DNA from 3 places in the Pseudomonas sp. SZ40 genome. Region 3 is predicted to be linked to each of the others. Evidence: predicted binding sites of a transcription regulator. Region 3 holds the regulator's gene; each other region holds the start of a gene.
What was found. The regulator FliA, encoded in region 3, starts transcription of late flagellar genes. The targets are predictions, from matches to a motif close to CTAAAGTTTNNNNNNNNNNNGCCGNTAA.
Positions count from the first base shown of each region.

Region 1: flgM (flagellar biosynthesis anti-sigma factor FlgM) is a predicted target of FliA. The motif match lies at 6,931-6,958, and genes of this name have one in related genera.
Region 2: motA (flagellar motor stator protein MotA) is a predicted target of FliA. The motif match lies at 9,806-9,833, and genes of this name have one in related genera.

Region 1 is NZ_JBQWIF010000024.1:74,063-84,703, reverse strand. Features, by position in the region: gene ACT9T4_RS18320 (indolepyruvate ferredoxin oxidoreductase family protein) at 1-2,423, shown strand, start outside; tRNA gene ACT9T4_RS18315 (tRNA-Arg) at 2,512-2,586, shown strand; gene ACT9T4_RS18310 (YceH family protein) at 2,963-3,622, shown strand; gene ACT9T4_RS18305 (MFS transporter) at 3,818-5,149, shown strand; gene ACT9T4_RS18300 (flagellar brake protein) at 5,152-5,901, opposite strand; gene ACT9T4_RS18295 (flagella synthesis protein FlgN) at 5,982-6,449, opposite strand; gene flgM (flagellar biosynthesis anti-sigma factor FlgM) at 6,556-6,891, opposite strand; gene flgA (flagellar basal body P-ring formation chaperone FlgA) at 7,057-7,815, opposite strand; gene ACT9T4_RS18280 (chemotaxis protein CheV) at 7,895-8,830, shown strand; gene cheR (protein-glutamate O-methyltransferase CheR) at 8,937-9,764, shown strand; gene flgB (flagellar basal body rod protein FlgB) at 10,049-10,459, shown strand; gene flgC (flagellar basal body rod protein FlgC) at 10,471-10,641, shown strand, end outside.
Region 2 is NZ_JBQWIF010000008.1:152,340-162,980, reverse strand. Features, by position in the region: gene mutL (DNA mismatch repair endonuclease MutL) at 1-691, opposite strand, end outside; gene ACT9T4_RS09415 (N-acetylmuramoyl-L-alanine amidase) at 688-2,118, opposite strand; gene tsaE (tRNA (adenosine(37)-N6)-threonylcarbamoyltransferase complex ATPase subunit type 1 TsaE) at 2,127-2,594, opposite strand; gene ACT9T4_RS09405 (NAD(P)H-hydrate dehydratase) at 2,582-4,072, opposite strand; gene queG (tRNA epoxyqueuosine(34) reductase QueG) at 4,130-5,197, shown strand; gene orn (oligoribonuclease) at 5,260-5,802, opposite strand; gene ACT9T4_RS09390 (class I SAM-dependent methyltransferase) at 5,830-6,645, opposite strand; gene rsgA (small ribosomal subunit biogenesis GTPase RsgA) at 6,763-7,794, shown strand; gene motB (flagellar motor protein MotB) at 7,866-8,894, opposite strand; gene motA (flagellar motor stator protein MotA) at 8,900-9,751, opposite strand; gene ACT9T4_RS09370 (HDOD domain-containing protein) at 9,872-10,641, shown strand, end outside.
Region 3 is NZ_JBQWIF010000048.1:5,325-15,965, forward strand. Features, by position in the region: gene ACT9T4_RS24130 (protein-glutamate methylesterase/protein-glutamine glutaminase) at 1-1,009, opposite strand, end outside; gene ACT9T4_RS24135 (chemotaxis protein CheA) at 1,052-3,310, opposite strand; gene ACT9T4_RS24140 (protein phosphatase CheZ) at 3,322-4,110, opposite strand; gene ACT9T4_RS24145 (chemotaxis response regulator CheY) at 4,130-4,504, opposite strand; gene fliA (RNA polymerase sigma factor FliA) at 4,656-5,399, opposite strand; gene fleN (flagellar synthesis regulator FleN) at 5,396-6,226, opposite strand; gene flhF (flagellar biosynthesis GTPase FlhF) at 6,322-7,629, opposite strand; gene flhA (flagellar biosynthesis protein FlhA) at 7,645-9,753, opposite strand; gene sodC (superoxide dismutase family protein) at 10,009-10,530, shown strand; gene flhB (flagellar biosynthesis protein FlhB) at 10,573-10,641, opposite strand, start outside.

The DNA of each region.
Region 1 (10,641 bases), on a different contig from region 3:
TGACCGGTCAGCTCTACAACTGGCCTGTCGGCAAACGGCCGAGGGTGGTGGGCGAGTTCGACGAGCAGGGCCAGTCGCTGTTGCCCAACCTGGGTGAGCTGACGCCGGCGATGATCGCTCGGGTCATCGCCCGGCGGCTGTCTCCCATCTACACCAGTGATGTCATCGAAGCGCGACTCGGCTTTCTCGATGCCAAGGAAAAGGCCCTGGCGGCGCGCAGCTACAGCACCGTACGTACCCCCCATTTCTGCTCGGGTTGCCCGCACAACAGCTCTACCAAGGTGCCGGAAGGCAGCCGAGCCATGGGCGGCATCGGCTGCCATTACATGACCCAGTGGATGAATCGCAGCACCGAGACCTTCACGCAGATGGGCGGAGAAGGGGTGACCTGGATCGGTCAGGCGCCGTTCACCGATACGCCACACGTGTTCCAGAACCTGGGTGACGGCACCTATTTCCACTCAGGGCATCTGGCCGTGCGCGCTGCCGTCGCGGCAGGCGTCAACATCACCTACAAGATTCTCTACAACGATGCGGTGGCCATGACGGGTGGTCAGCCGGTGGACGGCGAGTTGCGCGTCGATCAACTGAGCCAGCAGGTATTCGCCGAGGGTGTGAAGCGCATCGCGGTGGTCAGCGACGAGCCGGACAAGTACCCGAGTCGCTCGACCTTCGCGTCGATCACCACCTTTCATCACCGTCGCGAGCTGGATGCCGTGCAGCGTGAAATGCGCGAGTGCAAGGGGGTTTCGGTGATCATCTACGATCAGACCTGTGCGACCGAGAAGCGCCGCCGGCGCAAGCGCGGCAAACTGGTCGATCCGGCACGGCGGGCTTTCATCAACTCCGCCGTATGCGAGGGCTGTGGCGACTGCAGCGTGAAATCCAATTGCCTGTCGGTGCTGCCGCTGGAGACGGAACTGGGGCGCAAGCGGGAGATCGACCAGAACGCCTGCAACAAGGATTTCAGTTGCCTGGACGGCTTCTGCCCCAGTTTCGTGACCGTGCACGGCGGGCAGTTGCGCCAGCCGCAGGCGGTCGGCGCGGGGGCGTTGTTCGTGGCGCTACCGGAACCGCGCCTGCCGTCGTTGCAGCGGCCCTGGAGCATTCTGCTGCCCGGTGTCGGCGGCAGCGGAGTGACCACCGTGGGGGCATTGCTGGGCATGGCGGCGCACCTGGAAGGCAAGGGCTGTACCGTGCTCGATCAGGCGGGCCTGGCGCAGAAGTTCGGCCCGGTGAATACCCATGTGCGCATCGCCGCCCATCAGGATGATATCTATGCGGTGCGTATCGCCGCCGGTGAGGCGGATCTGCTGATCGGCTGCGACCTGGTCGTGGCGGCGGGTGAGGATGCCCTCGCCAAGCTCAACGAGCAGGTGTCCCACGCGGTCATCAACAGCCACGAGGCGGCCACGGCCGAATTCACCCGCAACCCCGATGCTCAGGTTCCGGGGCAGGCCATGCGCCAGGCGCTGAGCGATGCCGTTGGCGCGAGCAAGACCTGGTTCGTCGATGCCACTCATCTGGCGACTCGGCTGTTGGGCGATAGCATCGCCACCAACCTGTTCATGCTCGGTTATGCCTACCAGAAGGGCCTGGTGCCAATCAGCGCCGAGGCCATCGACAAGGCCATCGAACTCAACAACGTGGCGGTCGCATTCAATCAGCAGGCATTTCTCTGGGGACGGCGCGCGGCGCATGACGCCGCAGCCGTCGAGCGCCTGGTGCGGCCAGCGATTGCAGAGGCCCCGCGTTGCGAAACGCTGGAGGCCATCATCGAGGATCGGGTCACGCGTCTGACCGCTTATCAGAATGCGGCCTACGCCGAGCGCTACCGGCAGTTGGTGATGCGCGTTGGCGAGCGTGACAGCGATCCTCAGCGGCGCCTGAGTCGGGCCGTGGCGCGTTACTACTTCAAGCTTCTGGCCTACAAGGACGAATATGAAGTCGCACGCCTGTATAGCGACAGCGCTTTCAGCGAGGCATTGCGGGCGCAGTTCGAGGGTGATTTCCGCCTGCAGTTTCATCTGGCGCCTTCCTGGCTGAGCCAGACCGACAAGGTGACGGGCGAGCCTCGCAAGCGCAGCTTCGGGCCATGGATGCTGAGGGCATTCAAGGTGCTGTCGACACTGCGCTTTGTGCGCGGTACCTGGCTGGACCCTTTCGCACGCAGCGAGGAGCGCCAGCTGGAGCGCAGCCTGATCGACGATTACGAGCGCAGCGTGGGCAAGCTGCTGGAGGCGCTGAGCTCCACCAATTACCCGACGGCGCTGATGATCGCCGAGCTTCCAGAGCAGATTCGCGGCTACGGGCATGTCAAGGAGAAGGCGGTGCTAAGCGTGCGTGAGCAGGAGCGGCAGTTGCAGATACGCATGAAGGCGGGTGAGATTGCGGTGGTGAGGCTGTTCGAACCGGCGGCCTGATGAGCGATGGCATGTCAACGGCATGACAAATCTCGTCGTGATGGTTAACATGCCGGCCGGCTGCTGTAATGGGCGGTGGGTCTAACGGGTCTCCTTAGTTCAACGGATAGAATAAGCCCCTCCTAAGGGCTAGATGCTGGTTCGATTCCAGCAGGGGACGCCATGATCCGGCGCCGAGGATGGAGATGTGCCATCGCGGTTCAGCCATACCAGTTTGCGTTAGCCTGATAAAAATCAAAAAAAAGACCCGGCAAAAAGCCGGGTCAATAACCGTGATTAGCCTGATGAGGAGATAAACTGGAGCTTCCGACTGGATGCATTCAGATTATCAAGCCAGCTTCGCAGCTGACGAAGTAGATAATAATGATTCTCGATCATTAGTCAATAGAAATACTTCTCATTTCTGTTCCTGATTTTTCCTGGGCCATTTTTGCTCAGGAAAATCAGCGATTTGCAAGCTGCTAAATTCTTTCGCAAACGTGTCATCTTGCCGCCTTGCAGGCTACGCTAGGGGTCTTTCCCTCAGCCAGGTATGCGACATGTCCGATGAGCCTAACGATGTGCCCCGCCCAGAGCCGCTGACCAGCGCCGAGGCCCGGGTATTGGGTTGTCTGATCGAGAAGCAGGCCACGACCCCTGAAGCCTACCCCCTGACCCTGAATGCGCTGGTGCTGGCCTGCAACCAGAAGACCAGCCGCGACCCGTTGATGAACCTCACCCCTGGCGCTGTCGGTCAGGCCTCACGAAGCCTGGAAGAGCGCGGTTTTGCGCGGTTGGTCATGGGCAGTCGCGCCGATCGCTGGGAGCAGCGGGTCGACAAGGCGCTGGAGTTGGTGGCGCCACAAGTGACCCTGATAGGCTTGCTGCTGTTGCGTGGGCCGCAGACGGTCAGCGAGCTGCTCACTCGCAGCAACCGCCTGCATGATTTCGACGATGCCGATCAGGTGCAGCACCACTTGGAGCGTCTGATCGGGCGAGACCTGGTCAGCCTGGTGGGGCGGCAGCCGGGGCAGCGCGAGGATCGCTATGCCCATCTGCTGGGGGATCCGGCTGAGCTGCAGGCGCAGTTGCACGAGCGTGCGGCGCAGGGGGAGCGATCGGTCACGGGATCTTCCGCGGATCGCCTGGAGGCACTCGAGGCGCGTATTGCCGAGCTCGAAGCCCGGCTGGCGGTGCTTGAAGGCAATGCTGCCGTTTGAGTGGCAATGCTGGTCGGGCGGTACCTGCAGGGGCTGCGATTCAGGCGGCGGAATAATGAACTGTTGCGGGTCACGCATTATCCATATGGCACTGCGACCGTCGGCTCCGGCCTGGATGGCTGCTTGTCCATCGGGTGTCGTTGATCGAGGTTGAGTCTCCTGCGGGAGCTGGTTACAAGGAGTCGTTGCAGTCCAATGCGTTTGATCTGGAAGTCTTTCAGTTCGCTGTACATCGCCACTGTCCTGATGCTGCTCGGCTCGGGCCTGCTGAGTACCTATCTGGCGCTTCGGCTGGCCGAGTCCGGGGAGGGCGTGTGGGCCGGTGCACTGATGGCGGCCAACTATTTCGGGCTGGTACTCGGTGGCAAGATCGGCCACCGGCTGATCGCCCGGGTCGGGCATATTCGCGCCTACGTCGCTTGTGCTGGTGTGGTCACTGCCGCGGTGCTGGGGCATGGCCTGCTCGACTGGCTGCCGGCCTGGCTGGTGCTGCGTGTGCTCGTCGGGCTGGGGATGATGTGTCAGTACATGGTCATCGAAAGCTGGCTCAACGAGCAGGCCGACACCAAGCAGCGTGGGCTGGTGTTCGCCGGTTACATGGCAGCGTCCTATCTTGGACTGGTGCTTGGCCAACTGGTCCTGGTGGTGCATCCGACCCTGGGGCTGGAGCTGCTGATGCTGGTGGCGCTGGCGTTCGCCCTGTGTCTGGTTCCCGTGGCGCTGACCCGACGCCTGCACCCTGCGGCATTGCATCCGGCACCTTTGGAGATGCGTTTCTTCTTCAAACGGGTGCCGCTGTCGCTGACCACCATCGGTGTGGCGGGCCTTATGATCGGCTCCTTCTATGGCCTGGCGCCGCTCTACGCGGCCGATATGGGGCTGGCGACCGAGCAGGTCGGTATCTTCATGGGTTGCTGCATTCTGGCGGGCCTGATCGTTCAGGCGCCGCTTGGCTGGCTGTCCGATCGTTTCGACAGGGTCAAGCTGATACGCGGCATGTCAGGGATCATGGTGGTGGTCGCCGCCCCCCTGGCCATATTGTCCGAAGCTCCCCTGTTGTTGCTGATTTCGGTGGGTTTCATCGTCAGCATGCTGCAGTTCAGTCTCTATCCGCTGGCCGTTGCATTCGCCAATGACCACGTGGAAACCGATCGACGTGTGTCGCTGACCGCCATGCTGCTGGTGACCTTTGGCGTCGGTGCCTGTATCGGCCCACTACTGGTCGGTGTGCTGATGCGCTTTTTCGGCGCCAACATGCTCTACGCGTTCTTCTGTGTCTGCGGGCTGTTTCTGGTCTGGCGGGTGCGCTCGAACATCGTTACCCACCTTCACCAGGTCGATGATGCGCCACTGCAGCACGTGGCCATGCCAGTCAACATGACCGCTTCGCCGCTGGTGGCTGCGCTGGATCCGCGCGTCGATGAGCAGGTGGTGCAGGAGCAGATGCAGGAGCCTGTCGTTACCGATCCCGATGTACAGGGTGGCGACGATCTGCAAGACAGGCCTGCGCCATCGCCGCAGGCCTGAGCTTATAGAAAGGTATCGCTTTCAAAGCGTCGGGCTTCGCGTTGCAACTGGTAAACGAAACGCTCTACCAGTCGCTGCTGCAGCCCACTGAGGTTGGCGAAATGCAGGCCAGCGAAGGTCAGGTCGAGCTTGTCGTCATAGCGGGCATGGCGCAACTCCACGGCGGCCTCCAGGCGGCCGACTGGCAGTAGGGCGTAGAAACCTTCGTACACTTGTCCTGGCTGCAGTTTTTCGCTGGCGTTGCCGGGTAGGCGAACCTTGCACCCCGAGGCGGAGATGTCCAGCATCAGGCCTTCGAGCGGCGTGCGCAGTTTGGCACCGATGATTTCCACCTTGACCTGATCGGATTGCTTGAGAGCGGCCCGGAACGCATTGCGGCGCTGGTGGTAGAGCACCTCACCGGGAATACCGCCGACATAGCAGCGCTCGCCCTGATATTCACTCGCCTGCATGCCGGTTGGGCAATCCCAGGCAATGCGCACGCCGTCATGCAGCGATTCGACGCGAAAGGCTTCGCCATTCTGCATGTAGCGCTCACCATCGCTGGGCATCATTTCGTCGAGAACCAGCAGGTTCTGATCGCGGTCCACCTCGATCACATAGCTCTGGAAGCGCTGGTTGCGTTCATGGAACACGATCACCAGGGGATCATGGTGTTGTTGCAGAAGGCGTAGGTTGGCAACGATTTCCACGGGTGCCTTGAGCACTTTCGGGGGTTGCGGGCCACCATCCTGAACGAAGGGGTTGGACACGGTCCAGTGATCTCCGGGGCAAGGTACTGCTGCGTCAATGATAATGCCATTTTGATATCATTGCGCATCTTGTCGTTATGTCAGGCCTGGCTCAGCGGGCGCTTGCCGCCGATCTTAGCGGTACTCCCGCTGCTGTCATAGAGCGATGGGGTCTCGTTTCCACGCAGGATGCCGAGCATTTTTTCTGCCGATTTCTGGCTCGAGCGGATGACCCGACCGTTGCGCAGGTTGGCACCCTGGCAGTTCTCGAGCAGGTCACTCAGGCGGTCGCTGGCGGCCATCAGCACGGCACCTTGAGCGGAGCGTTGCGCGAGTGCCTGCAGGCCTGCGCGGTCAGCGCTCAGATGAAGACCAAGAAGAATCTGAGTGCGGGCCTTGCCATGTTGATCGAGACTGGCCAGCAGTGGCTGCTTGTCTGCCAGTATCTGCTGCAGACTGGGCAGATCGTTGTCGCTGAGAGCCTGGAATTCGCTCTCTATCAGCTCAAGCAATCGCTCTGCGTGGCCGATATCTTCGTTGAACAGGTCGAGCAGGGTCGTAGCGGTCATGAGCGGGCTCTCTGGGGTAGAACCTATCCGAGCTCTGCCAGCTTGGGTGCCGGCAAAACGTCAAAGCGGTTTCTGGGCGTCCAACACCCCAGCGCGAGCCCTGGGACTAGCGCTGGGACTCGAAGTTGAGCAGCTTGCTGGCGACGCGCTGGCTGTCGACCTGATAGCTGCCATCGGCGACGGCCTGCTTCAGCTTGGCTACCCGGTCGGTATCCACAACTGGCTGATCGCGCAGCTTGTCGACGGTTTTCTGCAACTGTTGCGCTTCGCTGCTCAGCTGAACGGATTCGCCGCTCTTGCTGCTGACAGCTGTTTTCTGGGCTGCGGCTTCGCTGCCACCGGCCTTGTTGTCGATGGCTTCGTTCTTGCCGCCCTGGGCGCTGCCGGCACGTGTGGTGCTGGCTGGCGTGCTGCTGTTGAGTCGGTTGAAATCGATGACCATGATGCAGAACCTCTGACGGAGTTTGGACGCTTGCCTAGTTTGTCGGCTATGCCCGAGAAAACTTTAGGCAAAAAAATCGCGTCGCTCGCACAGTCTAAAACACCCATCTGCGCCAGTCAGCCAATCCGTTCGCCAATCTGCCAGATAAATGAATACCCATGATACCTACATCGACACTTCGACTTGCCCGGGGCCTGTCACCCGAGCGCGAACCACGCGCTGCGAGCGCTGGTTGCGTACGCTTATCTGCTTGCCTATGGCGCCATCCGAGAGCGCTTCGCCGGGCATGCGCACATTGATGCCGCCGCTGCGCGCGCTGATTACGACCTGGTCACCGCGGCGGATGACCTCGGCCTGGCGGATATGCACGGGCGCCAGGACCTGGTCCGGTTGCATGGCGCGCGTGGCCTTTCTGCCGATCGCCTGCTCCATCTCGGTCAGGTAGCCCTGATTGAGCAGGCCGACATCACGTTCCGCCAGCATTATGTCGGCTTCGCCAAGCACGCCTTCGCGTTTGACCGGGCGTACCAGGGTGACCACTTCGCGATAAAGACGCACCTGGCCGGGTACGAATACCGTCCAGGGGGCCGCGCCGTCACAACGCACGCGCATGGTCACCCGGCCTACGGGTTCAGCGGGTGTTTCCAGGGTGGTGGTCAGTGGCTGATCGCATAATGGCAGGCGCAGGCGTGGGTCCAGACGGTTGATCTGCACCTCGTGGCGCGCCTGGATATTGCTGCGCTGCAAATAGTCCTCCACTGCCTGCTCAAGAAAGCGCTGGGTCTCGCCGATAAGCTGATCGGGCAGGGTGACTGAGGCAGTTGTCAGCGTGCTATAGCCGAGCGCCATCAAAGCAGGTAAAACTGCCAGGCAACGAAGGCTCTTGGCCATCGCGCGTCGAATAATTGTCGTTTGTGCATTCATGTCTGGTTGGAAGCAAGGCGCGTGCCGCCTGCTACGCTGACCAAATCAGATGCGTAATTGGAATCATGGGAGCCCGTACATGGCCGGTGTGATGGATTCGGTCAACCAGCGTACTCAGCTGGTTGGGCAGAATCGCCTGGAACTGTTGCTGTTTCGTCTCGACGGCCCACAGCTGTACGGGATCAACGTCTTCAAGGTGAAGGAGGTGTTGCAATGCCCGAAACTCACCATCATGCCCAAATCGAGCCCGGTGGTTCGGGGTGTGGCGAATATCCGCGGCGGTACCATCCCGATCCTTGACCTGTCCATGGCGACGGGCAAGCGACCGCTGGGTGATCTGCAGGGCAGCTTCGTCATCATCACCGAGTACAACACCAAGGTGCAGGGCTTCCTGGTGCGCTCGGTGGAGCGCATCGTCAACATGAACTGGGAAGAGATCCATCCGCCACCCAAGGGCACCGGGCGCGACCATTATCTGACGGCGGTCACGCGGTTGGATGACAAACTGGTCGAAATCATCGACGTGGAGAAGATCCTCGCCGAGGTGGCGCCGACTTCCGAGGTGATTTCCGTCGGCGTGGTGGATGTCGAGACCCAGACCAAGGCTGTCAGCCAGCACGTGCTGATCGTCGACGATTCGTCGGTGGCGCGTAAGCAGGTGATGCGCTGTCTGCAGACGGTAGGGGTCGAGGTCACCGCCTTGAATGATGGACGCCAGGCGCTGGACTTCCTGCGAGCGATGGTCGACGAGGGCAAGGTGCCGGAGCAGGAACTGCTGATGATCATTTCCGATATCGAGATGCCGGAGATGGACGGTTATACCCTGACCGCTGCGATCCGCTCCGATCCGCGCATGCAGAAGCTGCACATTCTCCTGCATACTTCACTATCGGGTGTATTCAACCAGGCGATGGTGAAGAAAGTGGGGGCCAACGATTTTCTGGCGAAATTCCGTCCGGACGATCTGGCCTCTCGCGTGGTCGAACGCATCAAGTCGAGCGATCACTCGGCATAACGCAGGAATTGCCCGGATTCACTGAACGGGCGGTGGCGGCAAAATCGACAGGTGGGCCTTGGCCTACCTGCCGCATTCGATTTTTTAGATGGGCGAGGCTCAGCGAGTGTCTTCAGGTAATTTGGATTTCGAACAGTTCCGGATCTTTCTGGAAAAAGCCTGTGGCATCGTGCTGGGTAGCAATAAGCAGTACCTGGTTTCCAGTCGGCTGAACAAGCTGATGGAGACCAACGGCATCAAGACCCTGGGCGAACTGGTGCAGCGCATGCAGACCCAGCCGCGCAGTGGTCTGCGCGAGCAGGTGGTCGATGCCATGACCACCAACGAAACCCTGTGGTTTCGAGATGCCTATCCGTTCGAAGTGCTCAAGAATCGAGTGTTGCCCGAGCTGATCAAGGCCTACCCTGGGCAGCGCCTGCGAATTTGGTCGGCGGCCTGTTCGTCGGGGCAAGAGCCCTATTCGCTGTCGATGAGCATCGATGAGTTCGAGCGCAGCAACATCGGCCAGCTCAAGACCGGTGTGCAGATCGTGGCCACTGATCTTTCGCCGACCATGCTCAACAACTGCAAATCCGGTGAGTACGACAGCCTGGCGATGGGCCGCGGTCTTGCCCAGGAGCGGCTGCAGCGTTACTTCGACCCCAAGGGGCCGGGGCGCTGGGTGGTCAAACCGGCGATCAAGAGCCGCGTCGAGTTTCGCCCGCTGAACCTGCTGGACAGTTACGCCAGCCTCGGCAAGTTCGACATCGTGTTTTGCCGCAACGTGCTGATCTACTTCTCCGCCGATGTGAAGAAGGACATCCTTACGCGCATCCATGCGATGCTCAAGCCAGGCGGTTATCTGTTCCTTGGCGCTTCCGAAGCCCTCAATGGTTTGCCGGAGAAGTACCAGATGGTGCAGTGCAGCCCAGGGATCATTTACAAAGCCAAGTGATTCAGCGATAGCGAAAAGGAGGCCCCACCGGCCTCCTTTTTTCATTCGGTTCGTTCTCCTCGCCTGACGGTGTTCCGTCACCCTCGCGTCAGAAAAGCGGCAAGCCCTGGTTCAATTGCCGCTCTCAGCTTGCCAATCGGCGGAAAAGCTTTGCCGCCCGCGCCTGCCGCTTCCCTTTGTTTTAGCTTATCCAGCTGATTTATAAGATAAAAAATAAATTGGCACGTGCTTTGCTGAGAACTTTGCACGAAAACCGGCTGGCCGATACGGCAAAGGTTCCTGAGATGAGCATCAGCTTCGATAACGCGCTTGGCATTCACGAGAAGGCACTGGGCTTCCGCGCTCAGCGTGCCGAGGTGTTGGCCAATAACATGGCGAATGCCGATACCCCCAACTACAAGGCGCGAGATCTGGATTTCGCCTCCGTGTTGGCCCAGCAGGCTGCCAAGAGCAGCGGCAGCGGCAACTCCGGTCTGAAAACCACCAATAGCCGGCATATCGCAGCAGAAGGCGTGCCAATGGGCGATGCGGCGTTGGCTTATCGAACGCCGACTGCGCCATCGATCGATCAGAACACCGTGGACGCTCAGGTCGAGCAGGCCAACTATGCCGAGAACTCGGTGGCTTTCCAGACCAGCTTCACGCTGCTCAACAGCAAATTCAAAGGGCTCGTCAGCGCCCTGCGTGGTGAATAAAGGAGCCCGATATGTCACTTACCAGCGTTTTCAACATCGCCGGAACCGGCATGAGTGCCCAGAGCACTCGCCTGAATACCATTTCCAGCAACATCGCCAACGCCGAAACGGTGTCTTCCAGCATCGATCAGACCTACCGGGCTCGTCATCCGGTATTCGCCACCGTGTTTCAGCAGGCCCAG
Region 2 (10,641 bases), on a different contig from region 3:
TGGGCAGCGCCTGCTCGAGGAAACCCGAACTGCAGACCGACGCGACCCGCCGGGCGCGACTGGCGTCGTCGTTGGCCTCGTGCAGCGAGAGAATGTTCTTGCCGTTGTGGCGCAGGTGAAAGGCCACGTCGAAGCGCGCCAGCGCCAGGCGCTTGATCACTTCCTGCAGGTGATCGAACTCGGTCTTCTCGGCCTTCAGGAACTTGCGCCGTGCCGGGGTATTGAAGAACAGGTCACGCACTTCCACCGACGTGCCGACCGGGTGCGCGGCGGGCTGCACGCGAGGCTGCATGTCACGGCCTTCGGTCTCCACCTGCCAGGCCTGATCGGCATCGGCAGTGCGCGAGGTGAGGGTCAGCCGTGCGACCGAACTGATCGATGCCAGGGCCTCACCGCGAAAGCCCATGCTCATGACCTGTTCGAGATCCTCGAGCTCGCGAATCTTGCTGGTGGCGTGGCGAGCCAGAGCCAGCGGCAGGTCATCGGCGGCGATGCCACGACCATCGTCACGCACCCGCAGCAGCTTGACGCCACCCTGCTCGACATCCACCTCGATCCGCTTGGCGCCCGAGTCCAGGCTGTTTTCCAGCAGTTCCTTGATCACCGAGGCCGGGCGTTCGACCACCTCGCCGGCGGCGATCTGGTTGGCCAGCCGCGGGCTCAGCAGCTGGATGCGCATCGCTTCACTCATGGCTGGGCAGCCAGCGAAGTGGCGGGAATCTGCAGGGTCTGGCCAACCTTGATCACATCGGACTTGAGGGAGTTGGCGCTGCGCAACGTGGCCAGGCTGATCTGGTAGCGCTGGGCGATCAACGCCAGGCTTTCGCCGGAACTGACCCGATGCTCGCGTGGCCCCTGGGCGATCTTGCCGTTGTCACGCAGCCAGGCGATATAGGTACCAGGTGGCGGGTTCTGCTCGAAGAACTGCTTCACGCCGGTGACGATCGAGCGCGACAGGCTCTGCTGGTGGCTGGCGGAATGCAGCTTGCGCGCCTCGCTGGGGTTGGAGATGAAGCCGGTTTCCACCAGGATCGACGGAATGTCCGGCGATTTCAGCACCATGAAACCCGCCTGTTCGACCCGGCGCTTGTGCAGCGGCGTGACTTGGCCCATCTGCCCGAGAACCTTCTGGCCAACGTTCAGGCTGGACGACAGCGACGCCGTCATCGACAGATCGAGCAGCACGCCGGCGAGCATCCTGTCCTTGTCTTCGAGGCTGACGTTGCCGGCCCCACCGATCAGGTCGGACTGGTTTTCCGCATCCGCCAACCAGCGGGCGGTTTCGGAGGTGGCACCACGATCCGACAGCGCATATACCGAGGCACCGAACGCCGCAGCCCGGGGCGCGGCATCGGCATGAATGGACACGAACAGATCGGCGCCCTTCTTGCGGGCGATCTCGGTGCGCTTGCGCAGCGGGATGAAATAGTCGCCGGTACGCACCAGTTCGGCACGGAAACCTTTCTGGGCATTGATCTGGCGCTGCAACTCCTTGGCGATGGACAGGGTCACGTGCTTCTCGAGCTGCCCCTTGACCGGCCCCAGAGCCCCGGGGTCCTCGCCACCGTGCCCAGCGTCGATGGCGATCACGATATCGCGCTTGCCGCCTGGCACCGGCGCCAGCTTGGGCGGCGCCTGGGTCGGCGTGACCGGCACTGGCGGCGCACTGGCCGTGGTGGTCGACGGCAGGCTTGGCGCGGCGTCCGAGGCTTGGTCGAACAGATCGACCACCAGGCGATGGCCATATTGCTGATTCGGTGCCAGCGTGAAACTCTTCGGCGTAACCTGAGATGACAGGTCGATGACCACGCGCAGATCGTCAGGGGTCCGCTGCGCAGAGCGCACGGACGTGATCGGTGTATTGCTCAGCGCGAGCTTGTCCAGCGGCGTCACCAGTTTGGCACCGCTGATATCGATAACGATGCGATCCGGGGCAGACAGGGTAAAGACGCTGTGCTGCACCGGCCCGGAAAGGTCGAAAACCAGACGCGTGTTGTCCGGCGCGCGCCAGAGGCGAACGCTGCGCACATCCGACGCGGCCCACACGTCGACCGCCATGACCGTCAACATCAGCCCGACCGCGATCAATCGCGCGCCTATGCGCATACCCGCCCCCACTTTCTTGTTCATGCTCTGGCAGCCAATTCGGCGCACCAGCTATCACCCTTCGCGCCATGGCTGCGAAGTAGCAGCGACCGGCCACCCGCTCGCGGGGTAATGGTAATGTCCATGTCGGCCTTTGGCAAAACGCCTACACCGCGCTGTGGCCACTCGATCAGGCACAGGGCGTCGCCCTCGAAGTAGTCACGAATCCCCAGAAACTCCAGTTCCTCGGGATCGACCAGCCGGTACAGGTCGAAATGGAAAGCGCGGACCGTGCCGATTTCATAAGGCTCGACCAGTGTGAAGGTGGGGCTCTTGACCGCGCCCCTGTGGCCCAGGCCTTGCAAAATGCCACGCGAGAGCGTGGTCTTGCCCGCTCCGAGGTCGCCTTCGAGGTAGATCACCCCACGTCCTTCGGTGACATTGGCGATACGCGCGCCGAGCGCCAGCATGGCGTCCTCATCGGCGGCGAACAGTTCTATTTCCGACAAGCGGCTCGCTCCTGTAACAAATGGCGGATAGCGTCGCACAGATCGCTCGCCGCCAGACCATTTCCTTTTCCTGCCAGATACTCACCCGCCCCGGCGTGCAGCCAGACGCCCAGGCCTGCAGCCTGCCAGGGCGTGCAACCCTGAGCGATCAGGGCGCCGATCAGCCCGGCCAGCACATCCCCCAGGCCTGCACCGGCCATCACCGGGTCGCCTCGGTCGCAGACCAGCAAGCAGCCCATCGGGTCGGCGATCAGCGTACCGGCACCCTTGAGCACGCAAATCACCTGATAACGCTGGGCCAGCGCCCTGGCAGCAGCCGGACGATCTGCCTGCAACGCCCGAGTCGAGATGCCCAGCAGACGCGCAGCCTCTCCCGGATGCGGGGTCACCACGCTGCCCGGAGGAATACTCACCACCCCCTCGGCCAGCAGATTGAGCGCATCGGCGTCCCAGACCTGCGCGGCCGGCGCCGTCACTGCGACCGACAGCAGGCTGCGTCCCCAGGCGCTCTGGCCAAGCCCGGGCCCGACCACCCACACCGTGATGTTGCCACCAAGCCCATGCAACTGATTGGCCGAGGCGACCGCCAGGCTCATGACTTCCGGCAGACGACTCTGCGCTGCCGCGAGATGCTCGCCGCGGGTCGCCAGGGAGACCCTACCGGCACCGCTGCGCAGGGCACTGTGCGCCGACAGCAGCGCAGCACCACCCGTGCCGTGATCGCCGCCGACCACCAGTACATGCCCAAGCTGGCCCTTGTGAGCGGTTGGTGCCCGCGCGGGCAGGTGCGGCAGAACATCGCCGGCCAGACGCTGCGCCACCCACGACTGGTTCGCGACATTCGACTGCAGGTCGTCGAACAGCAGGCGGCCGACATGGTCGAGCGCCTGGCCTACAAACAGGCCCACCTTCAAGCCGATCAGGGTCACGGTGAGCTGGGCGGCCACCGCCACGCCCAGCACCTGGCCGGTATCGGCGCAGATACCCGAAGGGATATCCACCGCCAACACGGGGCGAGCGCTATGATTCATCCATTCGATGGCCGCCGCGTAAGGCTCGCGCACGGCGCCTGCCAGACCGGTGCCAAGCAATGCGTCGACGAGCACGCCCCGTGCTTCGTGGCCTGCCTCCCAGGCAAGCACTTCGACACCGGCGGCCAGGGCCTCATCGCGGGCCAGCGCCGCGTCGCCCTGCAGACGCTGCGGCTCGGCCACCGCCAGCACACGAACCTGCCACCCGGCACGCACTGCCAGCACGGCCAGCAGATACCCATCACCGGCATTATTACCGTGACCGGCCAGCACGGTGACCGCACCGGCATCCGGCCAGCTGCGGCGCAGGGCCCGCCAAATGGCGTGCGCAGCACGCTGCATGAGCGCGAAACCGGGCGTGCCGGCAGCGATCAGCTCGGCGTCCAGCGCGCGCACCTGAGCGGCGCTGTAGAGCGCAACGGGAAGATCGTCTGATGAATGCCGCATGCCTGTGCTCCGATGTCTGGCAGAATTATACGTCGACTATCCAGATTCCCGCCCAGCATGACTGACGCCACCCCCGACCTCACCAGCCTCGCCCAGTCCATCAAGGACTGGGGGCGCGAACTGGGCTTCCAGCAGGTTGGCATCAGCGGCCTGGAGCTGGGCGAACACGAGGCGCACCTGCAGCGCTGGCTGGATGCCGGCTACCAGGGCGAGATGGACTATATGGCCGCACATGGCCGCAAACGTTCACATCCGGACGAACTGGTACCCGGCACCCTGCGGGTGGTCTCGCTGCGCATGGACTACCTGCCCGGCGACACACAGATGGCGCAACGCCTGCAGGAACCTGAAAAGGCCTACGTCTCGCGCTACGCCCTGGGCCGTGATTACCACAAACTGATCCGCAAACGCCTGCAACAATTGGCCGAGCGCATTCAGCAGGCCATCGGGCCATTCGGCTACCGCGCCTTCGTCGACAGCGCACCGGTGCTGGAAAAGGCTATTGCCGAACAGTCGGGCCTGGGCTGGATCGGCAAGAACACGCTGGTACTCAACCGCAAGGCCGGCAGCTACTTCTTTCTCGGTGAGCTGTTCGTCGACATCCCGCTGCCCGAAGACCCGCCCCACGGCAGCGAACACTGCGGTCGCTGCAGCGCCTGCCTGGACGTCTGCCCGACGGCGGCCTTCGTCGGCCCTTACGTGCTCGATGCACGGCGCTGCATCTCCTACCTGACCATCGAACTGAAAGGTCCGATACCCGAGGATCTGCGAGCTCCCATTGGCAACCGCGTGTTCGGCTGCGACGACTGCCAGATGGTCTGCCCCTGGAACCGCTTCGCCAAAGCCACCGAGCAGGGCGACTTCCAGCCACGGCACAGCCTGGACAACGCCGAGCTGGCCGAGCTGTTTCGCTGGAGCGAGGAGGAGTTTCTCAGCCGCACCGAGGGCTCACCGCTGCGCCGCGCCGGCTACGAGCGCTGGCTGCGCAACCTGGCCGTCGGTTTGGGCAACGCACCGTCGACCATCCCGGTGCTGGAAGCGCTGCAAGCGCGCCGCGAGTATCCGTCTGAGCTGGTGCGCGAGCACGTGCAGTGGGCGCTGGATCAACACGCCAGACGCGCCTAGGGTTACGCCTTCGGCCAACCCAGGCTACTGGCTTCTAGGCTTGCGGCTTGACGCTGCCGCCCTCAGACCTTGAGCAGGTGCTGGCGGTAGTACTTGAGCTCGGCGATCGACTCGCGGATGTCGTCCAGCGCCTGATGGCTGCCTTTTTTCAGAAAGCCATCCTTAACCCCAGGCGCCCAGCGCTCGGCGAGAATCTTCAGGGTCGAGACATCCAGGTAGCGGTAGTGGAAGTAGGCTTCCAGTGTCGGCATGTAGCGGTAGAGGAAGCGGCGGTCCTGCCCGATGCTGTTGCCGCAGATCGGCGACTTGCCCTTCGGCACCCACTTTTCCAGGAAGGCGATGGTCTGCGCTTCGGCTTCGGCCTGGCTGACACGGCTCTCGCGAACCCGCTGGGTGAGGCCGCTTTCACCGTGGGTGCGCGTGTTCCACTCGTCCATGGCGGCCAGGCGTTCATCGCTCTGGTGCACGGCGATCACCGGGCCTTCGGCCAGCACATTGAGCTCGGTGTCGGTGACGATGGTGGCCATCTCGATGATGACGTCCGTCTCGGGATCGAGACCGGTCATTTCCAGGTCGATCCAGATCAGGTTCTGTGGATTCTGCATGCTGCGCTCCTCTGTAGTGCCGCCATTCTAGCTAATCGCCGCGCCCTGCGCGCCGTCGATCTCCCAGAGCAGCAGGCGCGAATCGCGCCAGTCCTTCAACTGCACCACACGCTGCGGCGCCACACCGGGAATGTCGAAGGTGTTGCTGATCAGCCAGGCACCTGCTGGCAGCTCGAGCCGGGCCTTGTCCCAGAGCGCCGGCATGGGCGCCGGGGACAGGAAGCAGTAGGCCACGTCGATCGCGGCAAGGTCGCTGCGCCAGAGGTTCTGGTAACGAATCTGGCAATTGCGTTGACCGATGCTGCGCAGCCAGGCGATGGCATAGGACAGCGGCGCAGTCTCGACGCCGGTGAAGCGGGCCTGGGGAAAGCGCCGCGCCAGCCATAACAGCGTGCCCGCCGGGCCGCAGCCGAGATCGACGAAAGCGAAGCGCTCACCCCGCTCCTCCAGCAACCGCGCCAGCTCGCGACGGCTACCAGCGCCGGTGAGGTACAGCGGCACCCGCTCGGAGAAACTGTTCCAGTTGAACAGCAACAGCAGCAGGAACCCGAGCAGAAACAGCCAGGACGGCAACGGTGCTCCACTGGCCAGCAGCAGAGCGGGCGCGAACAGCAGGTTCAGCCACCACCACCAGCGCGACAGGCCGAACCAGCGCGCCAGGCTGGCCGACAGCAGGCCATGCAGCAGACCGGCCGCCAGCGGACTTGGCCGCCAGCTGGACAACTGCGCGACAGCGACGATGGCCAGCCCCATGCACAGGGTGACGACGAGCTGGATCAGCAATGCCAGCAACGCTGGGTAGCGCTCACCCAACCGATGCAGCGCGCGATAAAAGACGGCCATGCCACAAGGCTCAATGAAAGATGGATGGCCAGTCTAGCGCTGGCATGCGCAAATTGCCGCCCTCGGGGCATGCTAGACTCGCCTCCATTTTCAGCGCATCACACACTCGGAAGCCCCATGGCCAAACGCCAACTCAACCGCCGGCAAAACTGGCGCATCGAAAAAATCCAGGGCGAACGTGCCGCACGTGCGGCCAAACGCGAATCCCGCGTGGTGGAAACCCTGGAAGGCGGCGATCTGGGCCCGGAACAGACCGGCCTGGTGATCGCTCACTTCGGTGTGCAAGTGGAAGTCGAGGCCACGGACGGCGAGCTGTCAGGCCAGATTTTCCGCTGCCACCTGCGCGCCAACCTGCCGACTCTGGTTACCGGCGACCGGGTGGTGTGGCGCCCCGGCAACCAGGGTATTGGCGTGATCGTCGCCCAACTGCCACGCGACACCGAGCTGTGTCGCCCGGACACCCGTGGCCAGCTCAAGCCGGTAGCGGCCAACGTCGATCTGATCGTCATCGTCTTCGCGCCACTGCCCGAGCCCCATGCCAACCTGATCGACCGCTACCTGGTTGCAGCCGAGCATGCCGGCATCCGCCCACTGCTGCTGCTCAACAAGGCCGATCTGATCGATGCACAGAATGAAACGGCGCTGAACGCATTGCTCGGCGTGTACCGCCAGTTGGGTTACCCGCTGCTGGAAGTGTCCGCCCTGGAAGGTGATGGCATGGAGCAGCTCAAGCAGCAGCTCGATGGCAATATCAGCGTATTCGTCGGCCAGTCCGGTGTGGGCAAGTCGTCGCTGGTCAACAGCCTGCTACCGGGCGTCGACACCCGAGTCGGCCCCTTGTCCGAACTGACCGGCAAGGGCACACACACCACCACCACGGCACGGCTGTTCCATTTCCCCGGTGGCGGCCAGCTGATCGACTCACCGGGTATCCGGGAATTCGGTCTGGTGCACGTTAGCCGGGACGACGTGGAGGCTGGCTTCATCGAGTTCGCCGAGCTGCTCGGCCATTGCCGCTTCCGCGACTGCAAGCACGACCGCGAGCCAGGCTGTGCACTGCTCAAGGCATTGGAGGATGGGCGCATTCAGCCGCAGCGGATGAACAGCTACCGGCACATTCTCGCCAGCCTGCCGGAGGCCGAGTACTGAATGAGGGCAGCAGCGCCCAGGCACCACTGCCCGGGCGTACCCACTCAGCGGGCTTTGGCCATGCAGCCCGATCACTCCTCGGGCTGATCCACCTGCAGCGTGCCGTCTTCGAAGATGTTCAACCGTTCACGCACTTGCTCGTTGGATAACGGCGCACCAGCCGGTGCACCAGTACCACCAGCACCACCAGCGGGCGCATCCGGTGCTGGATCGGGCGCCAGCTCGCCGCCACCCTGCTCACCTTCGATGTTGCGCTGAGCCTTCTTGGTCAGCACCACGATATCGATACGGCGATTGACCGGATTGAACGGATCGTTGCGGTCGAACAACGCCGAAGATGCATACCCGACCACCCGCGCCACCTGAGCATCGTCGTAACCTGCTGCGATCAACACCCGACGCGCGGCGTTGGCGCGGTTGGCCGACAGCTCCCAGTTGCCGAAACCACCAGCGCCGGCGAACGGCTTGGCATCGGTATGACCGCTGACGCTGATCTTGTTCGGTACCGCCTTGATGGTGTCGGTCAGGGCGAACAGGATGTCCTCGAAATAGGGCTGCAACTGGGCGCTGCCCAGGGCGAACATGGGCCGGTTCTCGGCATCGACGATCTGAATGCGCAGACCGTCCTGGGTAATCTCGAAAAGAATCTGATCCTTGAAACGCTGCAACTGCGGGTCCTGCTCGACCTTGTTCTGCAGTTCCTGCAGCAGCAACTCCAGACGCTCGCGCTCCACCTCTTCGGCCTTGGCCTCGGCCTGCTCGGCGTCCAGTTCGGCAGGATCCTTGGGATCAGTGTCCGCTTCGTCCCCCGGCGCCTCCTGGGGCTGTTCGTTGAGGGTGCGATCCGGCGATGGGGTCGGCGAGCCGCCCAGGTCGATGACGTAGGGGCTGGCACTTTCAGAAAAACCGATAGGGTCCTTGAAATAGCCGGAAATCAGCTTCTTCTGCTCGGGCGTGGCCGAGGACATCAGCCACATCACCATGAAGAAGGCCATCATCGCCGTGGCGAAGTCGGCGAAGGCGATCTTCCAGGCACCACCATGGTGGCCCCCGGCGACCTTCTTGACCCGCTTGACGATAATCGGCTGGTTGTTTTCCATGGTGCTTAGTTCCCGCGCATTGCCTGTTCAAGCTCGCTGAAGCTTGGGCGGTGCGCCGGGTAGAGGGTCTTGCGCGAGAACTCCACCGCCAGCGACGGCGGCATTCCGGAGGCGGAGGCGACCAGGCCTGCCTTGATGGCCTCGTAGACGTTCAGTTCTTCCTTGGCATCGTGTTCGAGGGCGGCGGCCAATGGACCGAAAAAACCATAGGAGGCGAGAATGCCGAGAAAGGTACCGACCAGTGCCGTGCCGACTTTCTCGCCAATCTGCGCGTTGTCCGCCTCGGCCAGGATCGACATGGTGATCACGATACCCAGTACAGCCGCCACGATACCCATGGCCGGCATGCCGTCGGCGATCTTCGCCACGGCATGGGCGGGATGCTCGAGTTCCTCCTTCAGGCCAACCAGTTCCATGTCGAACAGGCCTTCCAGTTCGTGCGGCGCCATGTTGCCCGAGGACATGATGCGCAGGTAATCGCAGATGAAGGCGACCATGCGCTCATCACCCAACACCGCCGGATACTTGCTGAAGATCGGGCTGGCCGCGGGATCCTCGAGATCGGCCTCGATGGCCATCATCCCTTCGCGGCGCGCCTTGTTGAGGATCTCGTAGAGCAGGCGCAGCACTTCCAGGTAGTAATCATGGGTAAAGCGCGACTTGAACATCTTCAACGACTTCTTGAGGACGGTCATGAACATGCTGCCCGGGTTGGCCTGCAGAAACGCGCCCAGCGCGGCACCGCCGATGATCAACACCTCGAAGGGATGCACCAGCGCCATGAGTTTGCCGCCAGACGCGACAAAACCGCCAAAGACGCAAGCGAAGACAACGATGATGCCGATGATTTTGGCCATAAGGAAAACTTACTGAAGTGAAAAGAAAGGGAATGCACGAAACACCCCTTCTACTTATCGGAAGAGATGCGCGAGACTATAGTCAGTTAAGTCTAAAAAAAGCCATTTTGGCATATCCCCATGGTCGCAAGCACGCCGTTACCGCGCACCCTCGATGCCTGGCTCAAGCAGCTGGACGGTCAGGTGTTGCCCATCCCGACCCACTATCACCAGCAGGTTCGCCGCGCCCTGGGCGATAGCCGCCGCTCGCTGCGCGAGATCGCCGACCTGATGCAGGATAGCCCGGCACTGGTGCTCTGCGTGCTGCGCGAAGCCAATCGCAAGAGCAGCAGCCTTGGCGAAGCGGCAGAAAGCCTGGAAACCGCCCTCAATCGCCTGGGCCTGAAACGCGCCGAAGAGCTTTTGATGCGCATACCGGCCAAGGCTGTCGCCGACATTCCCCAGCCGCTGCGGCAGATCCAGTTGATCAGCCAGCATGCTGCGCAACAGGCCAACGGCCTGTTCGCCGCACGCCTCGCCAGGCTGTGGCAGGAAATCCACTGGGGCAGCCTGCTGTTCCTCTCCCCGGTCTGGGCACTGCTGGCGGCTCACCCTCATCTGTTCGAGGCCTGGGAGCAGCGCGTACTGATCAACGGCGAACGGCCGGCGCGGGTCGAACGCGAGTTGCTGGGCATTTCCCTGTTCGAATTGTGCCTGGCGCTGGCCGAACACTGGCGCCTGCCGGCGTGGATCATTCAGGGCTATCAACTGCTGCTCAACGACCGGCGCCTGCTGGCCAAGGCGCTGCGCCTGGCGCGCAAGCACGACGACCCGCTGCGTCAGCAGCAGGAACTGGACGCCGACCCGACGCTGCAGCGTTGGCTGACCCAGCCGGCCAACAGCATCCTGCT
Region 3 (10,641 bases):
GCGCCCATACCTGGCTGCCCCCCTGCTTGAGCAGGCGAGCGCCTTCGCGACCATCGGCCCCCATGCCGGTCAGCACCACGGCCAACACCTTGTCGTTGTACGACTTGGAGGCAGAACCGAAGGTGATATCCACGCAGGGTTTGTAGTTCAGACGCTCGTCGCCGGGCAGGATGCGGATGGTGCCGCGCCCGTCGATCATCATCTGCTTGCCGCCCGGCGCCAGAATGGCCAGCCCGGGGCGCAAGATGTCGCCATCCTCGGCTTCCTTGACGTTGATCTTGCAGAGTTTGTCCAGACGTTCGGCGAAGGCCTTGGTGAAGGCCGCAGGCATGTGCTGGATCAACACGATCGGCGTCGGGAAATTCGCCGGCAACTGCGTTAGCACCCGCTGCAGAGCGACCGGGCCGCCGGTCGAGGTGCCGATCGCCACCAGCTTGTAGGCCTTGCGCTTGGGCGCAGCACTGGCGCTGGACGAATGACGTTCGGCAGGCGGGTGACTCACGCTTGGCTGTGGCCGCGCCGCGGGTGCAGGTGCGCTCGACGTACTGGCAGGTCGGCTCAGGCTACCGCCGGCAGGCGGCGTCAGGGACGCCGTGCCGATCCCCCGGCGGTTGCTGCGCGAAATGCTGTGCACCTTCTCGCACAGCAGTTGCTTGACCTTCTCCGGGTTGCGCGAGATGTCCTCGAAATTCTTCGGCAGGAAATCCACCGCCCCGGCATCCAGCGCATCCAGGGTGACCCGGGCGCCTTCGTGGGTGAGCGAGGAGAACATCAACACCGGTGTCGGGCAGCGTTGCATGATGCTGCGCACTGCCGTGATGCCGTCCATCAACGGCATCTCGTAGTCCATGGTGATCACGTCCGGCTTGAGTGCCAGCGCCTGATCGATGGCCTCACGTCCGTTGGTGGCCGTGCCGACCACGGTGATGTTGGGATCGGACGAGAGGATCTCCGAAACCCTGCGGCGGAAGAAGCCGGAGTCGTCGACCACCAGTACCTTGACAACCATAAACACTCCTAAGCGGCACGGCAGAGGCCGCGCCGCGGACGATCAGATACGCCGTGCGTAGCGTTTGAGCATGCTTGGCACGTCGAGAATCAGGGCGATGCGCCCGTCGCCGGTGATGGTCGCACCCGACATGCCAGGCGTGCCTTGCAGCATCTTGCCCAACGGCTTGATCACCACCTCTTCCTGGCCGACCAGTTGATCGACGACGAAGCCGATACGCTGATTGCCGACGGTGAGAATCACCACATGGCCTTCTCCTTGCTCTTCGTGGGCAGCCTTGCTGACCAGCCAGCGCTTGAGATAGAACAGCGGCAATGCCTTGTCGCGAACGATCACCACTTCCTGGCCGTCGACCACGTTGGTGCGCGACAGGTCGAGATGGAAGATCTCGTTGACGTTGACCAGCGGGAAGGCGAACGCCTGGTTGCCGAGCATCACCATCAGCGTCGGCATGATCGCCAGGGTCAGTGGCACCTTGATGACGATCTTCGAACCCTGACCTTTCTGCGAGAACACGTTGACCGTGCCGTTGAGCTGGGAAATCTTGGTCTTCACCACGTCCATGCCGACGCCACGGCCGGACACGTCGGAAATCTCGGTCTTGGTCGAGAAACCGGGGGCGAAGATCAGGTTGTAGCATTCCAGATCGGTCAGGCGATCGGCGGCGTCCTTGTCCAGCAAGCCCTTTTCCACGGCCTTGCTGCGCAGCACGTCGGCATCCATACCCTTGCCGTCATCGGTGATCATCAGCAGGATGTGGTCACCTTCCTGCTCGGCGGACAGCACCACGCGCCCGGTACGCGACTTGCCAGCGGCCTCGCGTTCTTCCGGGCTTTCCACGCCGTGGTCGACCGCGTTGCGCACCAAGTGGACCAGCGGGTCGGCCAGGGCTTCGACGAGGTTCTTGTCGAGATCGGTCTCTTCACCGACCAGCTCCAGATTGATCTCTTTCTTCAACTGGCGAGCCAGGTCGCGAACCAGGCGCGGGAAGCGCCCGAAGACCTTCTTGATCGGCTGCATGCGGGTCTTCATGACCGACGTCTGCAGATCCGCGGTGACCACGTCGAGGTTGGACACGGCCTTGGACATGGCCTCGTCGCCGCTGTTGAGCCCCAGGCGCACCAGGCGGTTACGCACCAGCACCAGCTCGCCGACCATGTTCATGATTTCGTCCAGACGCGCGGTGTCGACCCGCACGGTGGTTTCCGCTTCACTGGCTGGTGCAGCAACGGCCGGCGCAGCCGCTGCCTTGGCCGGCTCTGCCTTGGCCGCAGGTGCTGGTGCTGGTGCCGGCGTAGCCTTGGCAGCTACCGGCGCAGCGGGTTTGGCTGTCGGCTTCGGCGCTGGGGCCGCAGCGGCTGCGGGGGCAGGAGCGGCAGCAGCGGGAGCGACCGGTGTCGGCTCGACGAACTTGCCTTTGCCATGCAACTGATCGAGCAGCGCTTCGAACTCATCATCGGTGATTTCGTCGCTCTGCGCCGCGGAGCTGGCGGATACGGCAGGAGCAGCCGGTGCCGGCGCTTCCACCGCAGGAGCCACGAACTGGCCCTTGCCATGCAATTGGTCGAGCAAGGCTTCGAATTCGTCATCGGTGATGTCATCGCCGCTGGCGCTGCTCGCAGCGCTGGCCGGAGCAGGCACAGGCACAGGCGCTGGCGCCTGGACAGCAGCCGCTGCTGGCGCTGCGAACTGGCCTTTGCCATGCAACTGGTCGAGCAGCGACTCGAATTCGTCATCGCTGATTTCATCATCAGAGGCGCTGGCTTGCGGCTGCGGCTCGTCACCCAGGGCGTCGAGCAACTGCTCGAACTCGCTGTCGGTGATATCCGACGAGGCTTCGGCTGTCACCGGCTCGGCGACAGCAGCAGCCACTGGCGCAGCGACTGCGGCAACTGGCGCCGGCTGGGCACTGGCCGGCTCGGCCAGACGCGCCAGGGCGGCCAGCAGCTCGGGAGATGCAGGCGTCGGCTCGGCGCGCTCGCGCACTTCGGCGAACATGCCATTGACGGCATCCAGCGCCTCGAGCACCACGTCCATCAACTCGGAGTCGACGCGACGCTCACCCTTGCGCAGGATGTCGAACACGTTCTCGGCGATATGACAGCACTCCACCAGCTCATTGAGCTGAAGGAAACCGGCACCGCCTTTTACCGTGTGAAATCCCCGAAAAATCGCGTTGAGCAGGTTCATATCGTCCGGGCGGCTTTCCAGCTCTACCAATTGCTCGGACAACTGCTCGAGAATCTCGCCGGCCTCTACCAGGAAATCCTGGAGGATTTCTTCATCGGCGCCGAAGCTCATATGACGTGCTCCTAAAATCCCAGGCTGGACAGCAAATCGTCGACGTCGTCCTGGGAAGAAGCAACGTCATCACGCTTATCGGCATGAATCTGCGGACCTTCACCATGTGACGCAGGTTTTTGTTTGTTTTGCTCGGCACGCAGCTCTTCGTGGTCGTGATCGATACCCGCGAAGCGGTCCACCTGACTGGCCATCAGCACCAGTTTCAGCAGATTGCTCTCGACCTCGGTCACCAGTTGCGTGACACGCTTGATCACTTGCCCGGTCAGGTCCTGATAGTCCTGCGCCAGTAAAATGTCGTTCAGATGCCCGGACAGCTTGCTGCTGTCACGCTGGCTGCGCGCCAGAAACAGCTCGATGCGCTTGGCCAGTTCACGGAACGCGTCAGCGCCCATTTCACGACGCATGAAGCGCCCCCAATCCTCGCTCAGGGCATCGGCTTCGCTGCTCAGGTCGTTGACCAGCGGCGCGCTTTGCTCGACCAGATCCATGGTGCGGTTGGCTGCACGCTCGGTCATGGTCACGACGTAATTGAGCCGCTCGGTCGCATCGGAGATCTGCGAGACCTCCTTGGCGTGAGGCATGCGCGGGTCGAGCTGAAAATTGACGATAGCGTTGTGCAGCTCACGGGTGAGCTTGCCGACTTCGTGGTAAAGACCACGGTCGCGCGCCTTGTTCAGTTCGTTGATCAGCTGTACCGCTTCGCCAAAGTTGCCTTGTTCGAGGCTGTTGACCAGTTGGCGGGCATTGCTTTTCAGGGTCGACTCGAGGTCGGCCTCTTTTGAATCATCGTGTTCCATAACAACCTCGCGGCAGACATCAGCCGTTGACCCGCTCGAAGATTTTCTCGATCTTTTCCTTGAGCACCTGGGCAGTGAATGGCTTGACCACATAGCCGTTCACACCGGCCTGGGCGGCCTCGATGATCTGATCACGCTTGGCTTCTGCCGTAACCATCAGCACGGGCATCTGCTTGAGGCGCTCGTCGGCACGCACTGCGCGCAGCAAATCGATGCCACTCATGCCCGGCATGTTCCAGTCGGTCACCAGGAAGTCGAAGCTACCGCTCTGCAGCATCGGCAATGCGGTGGTGCCGTCGTCGGCCTCCGCGGTGTTGGTGAACCCCAGATCACGCAAGAGGTTCTTGATGATCCGTCGCATCGTCGAGAAATCATCGACGATGAGGATTTTCATGTTCTTGTCCAAGTCGACCTCCGTACAGTCCTAAAACGCCTCGGCATTCCAAAGCGCTTATAAATCGTGAAACCGGCCTGGCGGAACGCCGCAAACCTATTGCGCCCGGCTTTGCTGCGTCCACTGTGTATGTCCAGCGCCTGAAATTTCCCTATGCGCGCCATTCCACCAACCGCGCGCGTAAACGCGCGGCACACTGACTGTGCAATTGGCTGACCCGCGACTCACTCACTCCCAGTACCTCGCCGATTTCCTTGAGGTTCAATTCCTCGTCGTAATACAGCGACAACACCAACCGCTCACGCTCCGGCAGGTTGCTGATGGCATCCACCAGCGCGGCCTGGAAACGATCGTCTTCCAGTTCATGCGATGGCCCATGGTGCAAAGAATTCGTGTCTTCCTGCAGTCCGCCGCTTTCGCCTTCCTGCAACAGGTCGTCGAAACTGAACAGGCGGCTGCCCAAAGTGTCGCCAAGAATGCCGTAGTAATCTTCGAGACTCAATTGGAGTTCGGCAGCAACCTCCTGATCTTTAGCGTCTCGCCCCGTTCTGGCTTCGATTTTTCTGATTGCGTCGCTGACCATACGGCTGTTGCGGTGTACCGAACGCGGTGCCCAGTCGCCCTTGCGGACCTCATCGAGCATGGCGCCACGAATGCGAATGCCGGCGAACGTCTCGAAACTGGCGCCCTTGCCGGCGTCGTATTTGCGCGATGCCTCGAGCAGACCGATCATCCCGGCCTGGATCAGATCATCCACCTGCACGTTGGCGGGCAACCGCGCCAACAGGTGATAGGCAATGCGCTTGACCAACGGCGCGTAACGTTCGATCAACTGATGCTGTGAATCTCGTGCTGTTGCCTTGCTGTACATACGGAGTCCAGAGGCTGTCGTCATACAGCCGTGTCTGCAGTCGGTTGTTGCACCAGGCGCTCAACGAAGAATTCCAGATGGCCTCGCGGATTGGCCGGCAGTGGCCACGCATCCACCTTCTGGGCAATCGCCTTGAACGCCAGCGCGCACTTCGAGCGAGGGAACGCCTCATACACCGCACGTTGTTTCTGTACGGCCTTGCGTACCGATTCGTCGTACGGCACCGCGCCCACGTACTGCAGCGCGACATCCAGAAAACGGTCGGTCACCTTGGTCAGCTTAGCAAAGAGATTACGGCCTTCCTGCGGGCTGTGCGCCATATTGGCGAGCACCCGGAAACGGTTCATGCCGTGGTCACGGTTGAGGAGCTTGATCAGCGCGTAGGCATCGGTGATCGAGGTGGGTTCATCGCACACCACCACCAGCACTTCCTGGGCGGCGCGCACGAAGCTCACCACCGAGTCGCCGATACCGGCGGCGGTATCCACGATCAGGACGTCGAGGTTGTCGCTGATGTCGCTGAAGGCCTGGATCAGGCCGGCGTGCTGCATGGGCGTGAGCTGCACCATGCTCTGGGTGCCGGAGGCCGCGGGAACGATACGAATGCCGCCAGGCCCCTGCAGAACCACGTCTCGCAGTTCGCACTGGCCGTCGATGACATCGGCCAGGGTGCGCTTGGCCGTCAGGCCGAGCAGCACGTCGACGTTGGCCAGACCGAGGTCGGCATCCATGAGCATTACGCGCCGACCGAGATCCGCCAACGCCAGCGACAAATTCACCGACACATTGGTCTTGCCAACGCCGCCTTTGCCGCCGGTCACCGCGATCACCTGTACGGGATGCATACCCATGTTATCTACACACCTTATCTAACTTCGCTTTAAGCCTTAGGGCCATTGTGCGCTGCCGTGGCGAGCACAACCAGCACTTCGCCACACCTGCCTGTTCATCCTGCACGTCGTGCCGGGTCTTGGTACAACCCGGCGAACATGTCGGCCATCGTGTCTTCGCTCGGCTCATCCGGGGCCTGCAGGCCAACGGCACGGCTGACCAGCTGATGACTGCGCGGCACATGAACGTCGTCCGGGATCCGCGGACCATCTGCCAGATAGGCTACCGGTAGACGGTGGCTAATAGCCAGACCCAATACCTCGCCCATGCTGGTCGCTTCGTCCAGTTTACTCAGAATGCAGCCAGCCAGCCCACAGCGCTTGTAGCTGTGGTAGGCCGCCTTGAGCACCTGCGCCTGGCTGGTAGCCGCCAGCACCAGGTAATTGCGCGCGTTGACACCGCGGCTCGCCAGCGTCTCCAACTGCATGCGCAGCGCCGGATCGTTGGCCGGCAAGCCGGCGGTGTCGATCAGTACCACGCGCTTGCGCACCAGCGGTGCCAGCGCCTGAGTCAGTGACTGACCAGGATCGACGTGGGTCACGGATACGCCAAGGATACGGCCAAGGGTCTTGAGCTGCTCCTGGGCACCGATGCGGTAACTGTCCATGCTCACCAGAGCGATGTTCGTGGCGCCGTACTTGAGTACGTAGCGCGCTGCGAGCTTGGCCAGGGTGGTGGTCTTGCCCATGCCGGCCGGGCCAACCAGAGCGATCACGCCGCCCTCTTCCATCGGCTCCTGCTTGGGCGTCTGAATCGAGTGTGCAAGGTGCGCAAGCACCATGCGCCAGGCCTGACGCTGATCGCTCAGCGAGGCAACGCGATCGAGCAGCGTACGCGCCAGTTCACCAGGCAGGCCCATGCGTTGCAGGCGACGCCACAGGGTGGCCTGTTGCGGGCGACGAGCCTGCAGCTGCCCCCAGGCCATGGAGCCCATCTGCATTTCGATCAACTCACGCAGGCCATGCAATTCGGAGCGCATGGACTCAAGGGCAGACTGATCGACCGAAGCCGAGACCGGCTTCTTCTGCTGACGCTCGAGTACCGCGTCCAGGCTGTCGACTGGCGCGGCAGCAGGCGCTTCGGCGAACATCTGACGATCCTTGCCGGCATCGAGCTGCGCACGGGTGGTCAGTTCGGCCTGGGCGGAAGCGATGCGCGACTGAGTCTTGCGCAGCTCGGCCTCCAGCGCCGGATTGGCTTGTCGCGCCGGAGGGGGCGCAACCTGATAATCGAGCGCGGCCGTCAATTCCACGCCACCCGCTACTCGGCGGTTACCGATGATGGTCGCGTCAGCGCCCAGCTCATCACGAACCAGCTTCATGGCTTGGCGCATATCGGCGGCAAAAAAGCGTTTGACCTGCATGGCCCGTACCCTCGATTAGTTCTGCCCCACCGTCGCAACGATGGTGACCTGCTTGTTGTCCGGAATTTCCTGGTACGCCAGAACATGCATGCTCGGGACGGCCAACCGGGCGAAACGCGAGAGCATTCCCCGAACCGGCCCGGCCGCCAGCAGAATCACCGGCTTGCCAAGCATCTCCTGACGCTGCGCTGCTTCCACCAGGGAACGTTGCAGCTTCTCGGCCATGCCAGGCTCCAGGAGGATGCCATCCTCGGAGCCTTGACCGGCCTTCTGAAGACTATTTAGCAATATCTGTTCCAACCTTGGCTCAAGGGTGATCACAGGCAGCTCCGGCTCTAGTCCCACGATGTTTTGCACGATTGCACGGGCCAGCGAGACACGTACTGCGGCCACCATGGCGGCGGGATCTTGACTCCGTGGCGCGACGTTGGCGATGGCTTCGGCAATGGTACGGATGTCGCGCACCGGCACCTGCTCCTGCAGCAGCGCCTGCAGCACCTTGAGCAGGGTCGACAGCGAGATCAGGCCAGGAACCAGCTCTTCTGCCAGTTTTGGCGAGCTTTTCGCCAGCAATTGCATCAATTGCTGGACTTCCTCGTGGCCCAGCAGCTCGTGGGCATGCTTGTGCAGAATCTGATTGAGGTGCGTGGCGACCACGGTACTGGCATCCACCACGGTGTAACCGAGCGACTGCGCCTGATCGCGCTGACCGGGATCGATCCAGACGGCCTCCAGGCCGAACGCCGGATCTTTGGCGGCGACGCCATTGAGCGTGCCGAACACCTGACCCGGGTTGATCGCCAGCTCGCGATCCGGATACACCTCGGCCTCGGCGACGCTCACCCCCATCAGGGTCAGGCGATAAGCGTTGGGCTGCAGATCCAGGTTGTCGCGAATATGCACGGACGGCATCAGGAAGCCCATCTCCTGAGAGAGCTTCTTGCGTACGCCCTTGATCCGCGCCAGCAGTTGCCCGCCCTGGTTGCGGTCGACCAGCGGAATCAGCCGGTAACCGACTTCCAGGCCGACCATGTCAACCGGCATCACGTCATCCCAGCCCAGCTCCTTCACTTCCTGAGCACGCTGCGCGGGCAGCAACTCCTGCTGGCGCTGCACTTCCTGAACTTCGGCTTCCTTGGTCTTGCGCTGCTTGTTGGCGATCCAGTAGGCGGCACCGGCAGCCACCAGGCCCAGGCTGATGAAGGACATGTGCGGCATGCCGGGCACCAGGCCCATGGCGATCATGATGGCCGCGGACACCGCCAGCGCACGGGGCGAAGCGAACATCTGACGGTTGACCTGGGCACCCATGTCTTCGGAGCTGGAAACCCGGGTCACCATGATCGCGGCAGCGGTGGACAGCAGCAGCGACGGGATCTGCGCCACCAGGCCGTCACCGATGGTCAGCAGGGTGTAGATGCGGCCGGCTTCGCCGAAGCTCAGGCCGTGCTGCAGCATGCCGATGGCCATGCCGCCGATCAGGTTGATGAACAGGATCAGCAGGCCGGCGACGGCGTCACCGCGAACGAACTTGCTGGCACCGTCCATGGAGCCGTAGAAATCGGCTTCCTGAGCGACTTCGGTACGGCGCTTCTTGGCTTCGACCTGATCGATGAGGCCGGCGTTGAGGTCGGCGTCGATGGCCATCTGTTTGCCGGGCATGGCGTCCAGGGTGAAACGCGCGCTCACTTCGGAGATACGCCCAGCACCCTTGGTGACCACCACGAAGTTGATGATCATGAGGATCGCGAACACCACGATACCGACCACGTAGTTACCGCCGATCACCACTTCACCGAAGGCCTGGATCACCTTACCGGCAGCGTCATGGCCATCCTGGCCGTGCAGCAGCACGACACGCGTGGAGGCGACGTTGAGCGCCAGGCGCAGCAGGGTCGCGGCCAGCAGGATGGTCGGGAACACCGCGAAGTCCAGCGGCCGCAGCGCGTAGATCGCCACCAGCAGGACGACGATCGACAAGGCGATGCTGAAGGTGAACAGCACGTCCAGCAGGAACGGCGGAATCGGCAGCATGACCATGGCGAGCATGACCAGCAGCAACAGCGGGATGCCGAGATTGCCGTTGCGCAACCCGGAAAGGTTGCTGCGAACGTCGCCAATCATTTGTGCGCGATCTACTGCCACTTGGTTACCCCGGCTTATTCAATCTTTTGACGCCTGAACGCCCTTGCTGCCGGTGTTTGCAAGAACCTTTCCAACTCTTCGAAAAGCGCGAAATGACTGGGCTACGAGGCCCATGAGAAGTGCCGTGAGCGGCACCGAGGCGAGACGAAAACACGAACCCCGCCGGCAAACACGAGTCCACACCCTGTGGGCGGTGGTTTCGCCCCCCGTTTTTCCATGCTCGAGGAGTCACGTATGAAACGCTGGATGATGGCCGCATTGGCCAGTTGCTGCGCTGCAAGCCTGCAGGCCGCCGACCTGACGGTCGACCTCAACGCCGTGGACGCCAAGGGCGTAGGCAGCTCGGTGGGTAAGGTGGTGATCAGCCAGAGCCCCTACGGCGTGGTTTTCACCCCCGAACTGCATGACCTGGAACCCGGCGTGCACGGCTTCCACGTGCACGGCAAGCCCAGCTGCGATCCGGCACCCAAGGACGGCCAGCCGTCAGCTGCCGAAGCCGCTGGCGGCCACTGGGACCCGCAGAACACCGGCAAACATGGCCTACCCTGGGGTGATGGCCACCTCGGCGACCTCCCTGCCCTGCTGGTCACCGCGGATGGCAAGGCCAACCAGCCCGTGCTGGCACCCCGCATCAAGAGCGTGGACGAACTGAAGAATCTGGCGCTGATGGTGCATGCCGGCGGCGACAACCATGCCGACCACCCGAAACCGCTGGGCGGTGGTGGTGCTCGTGTCGCCTGTGGCGTCATCAAGTAACAGCACTGGCGCACATCGCGAGCCGTGGCTCGTGGTGTGCGCTTACTCGTCGCGCCGCAGATCCGGCGGGATGGGCAGGTCCTTCAGCGGCACCGGACGCTTGCCCTTGCC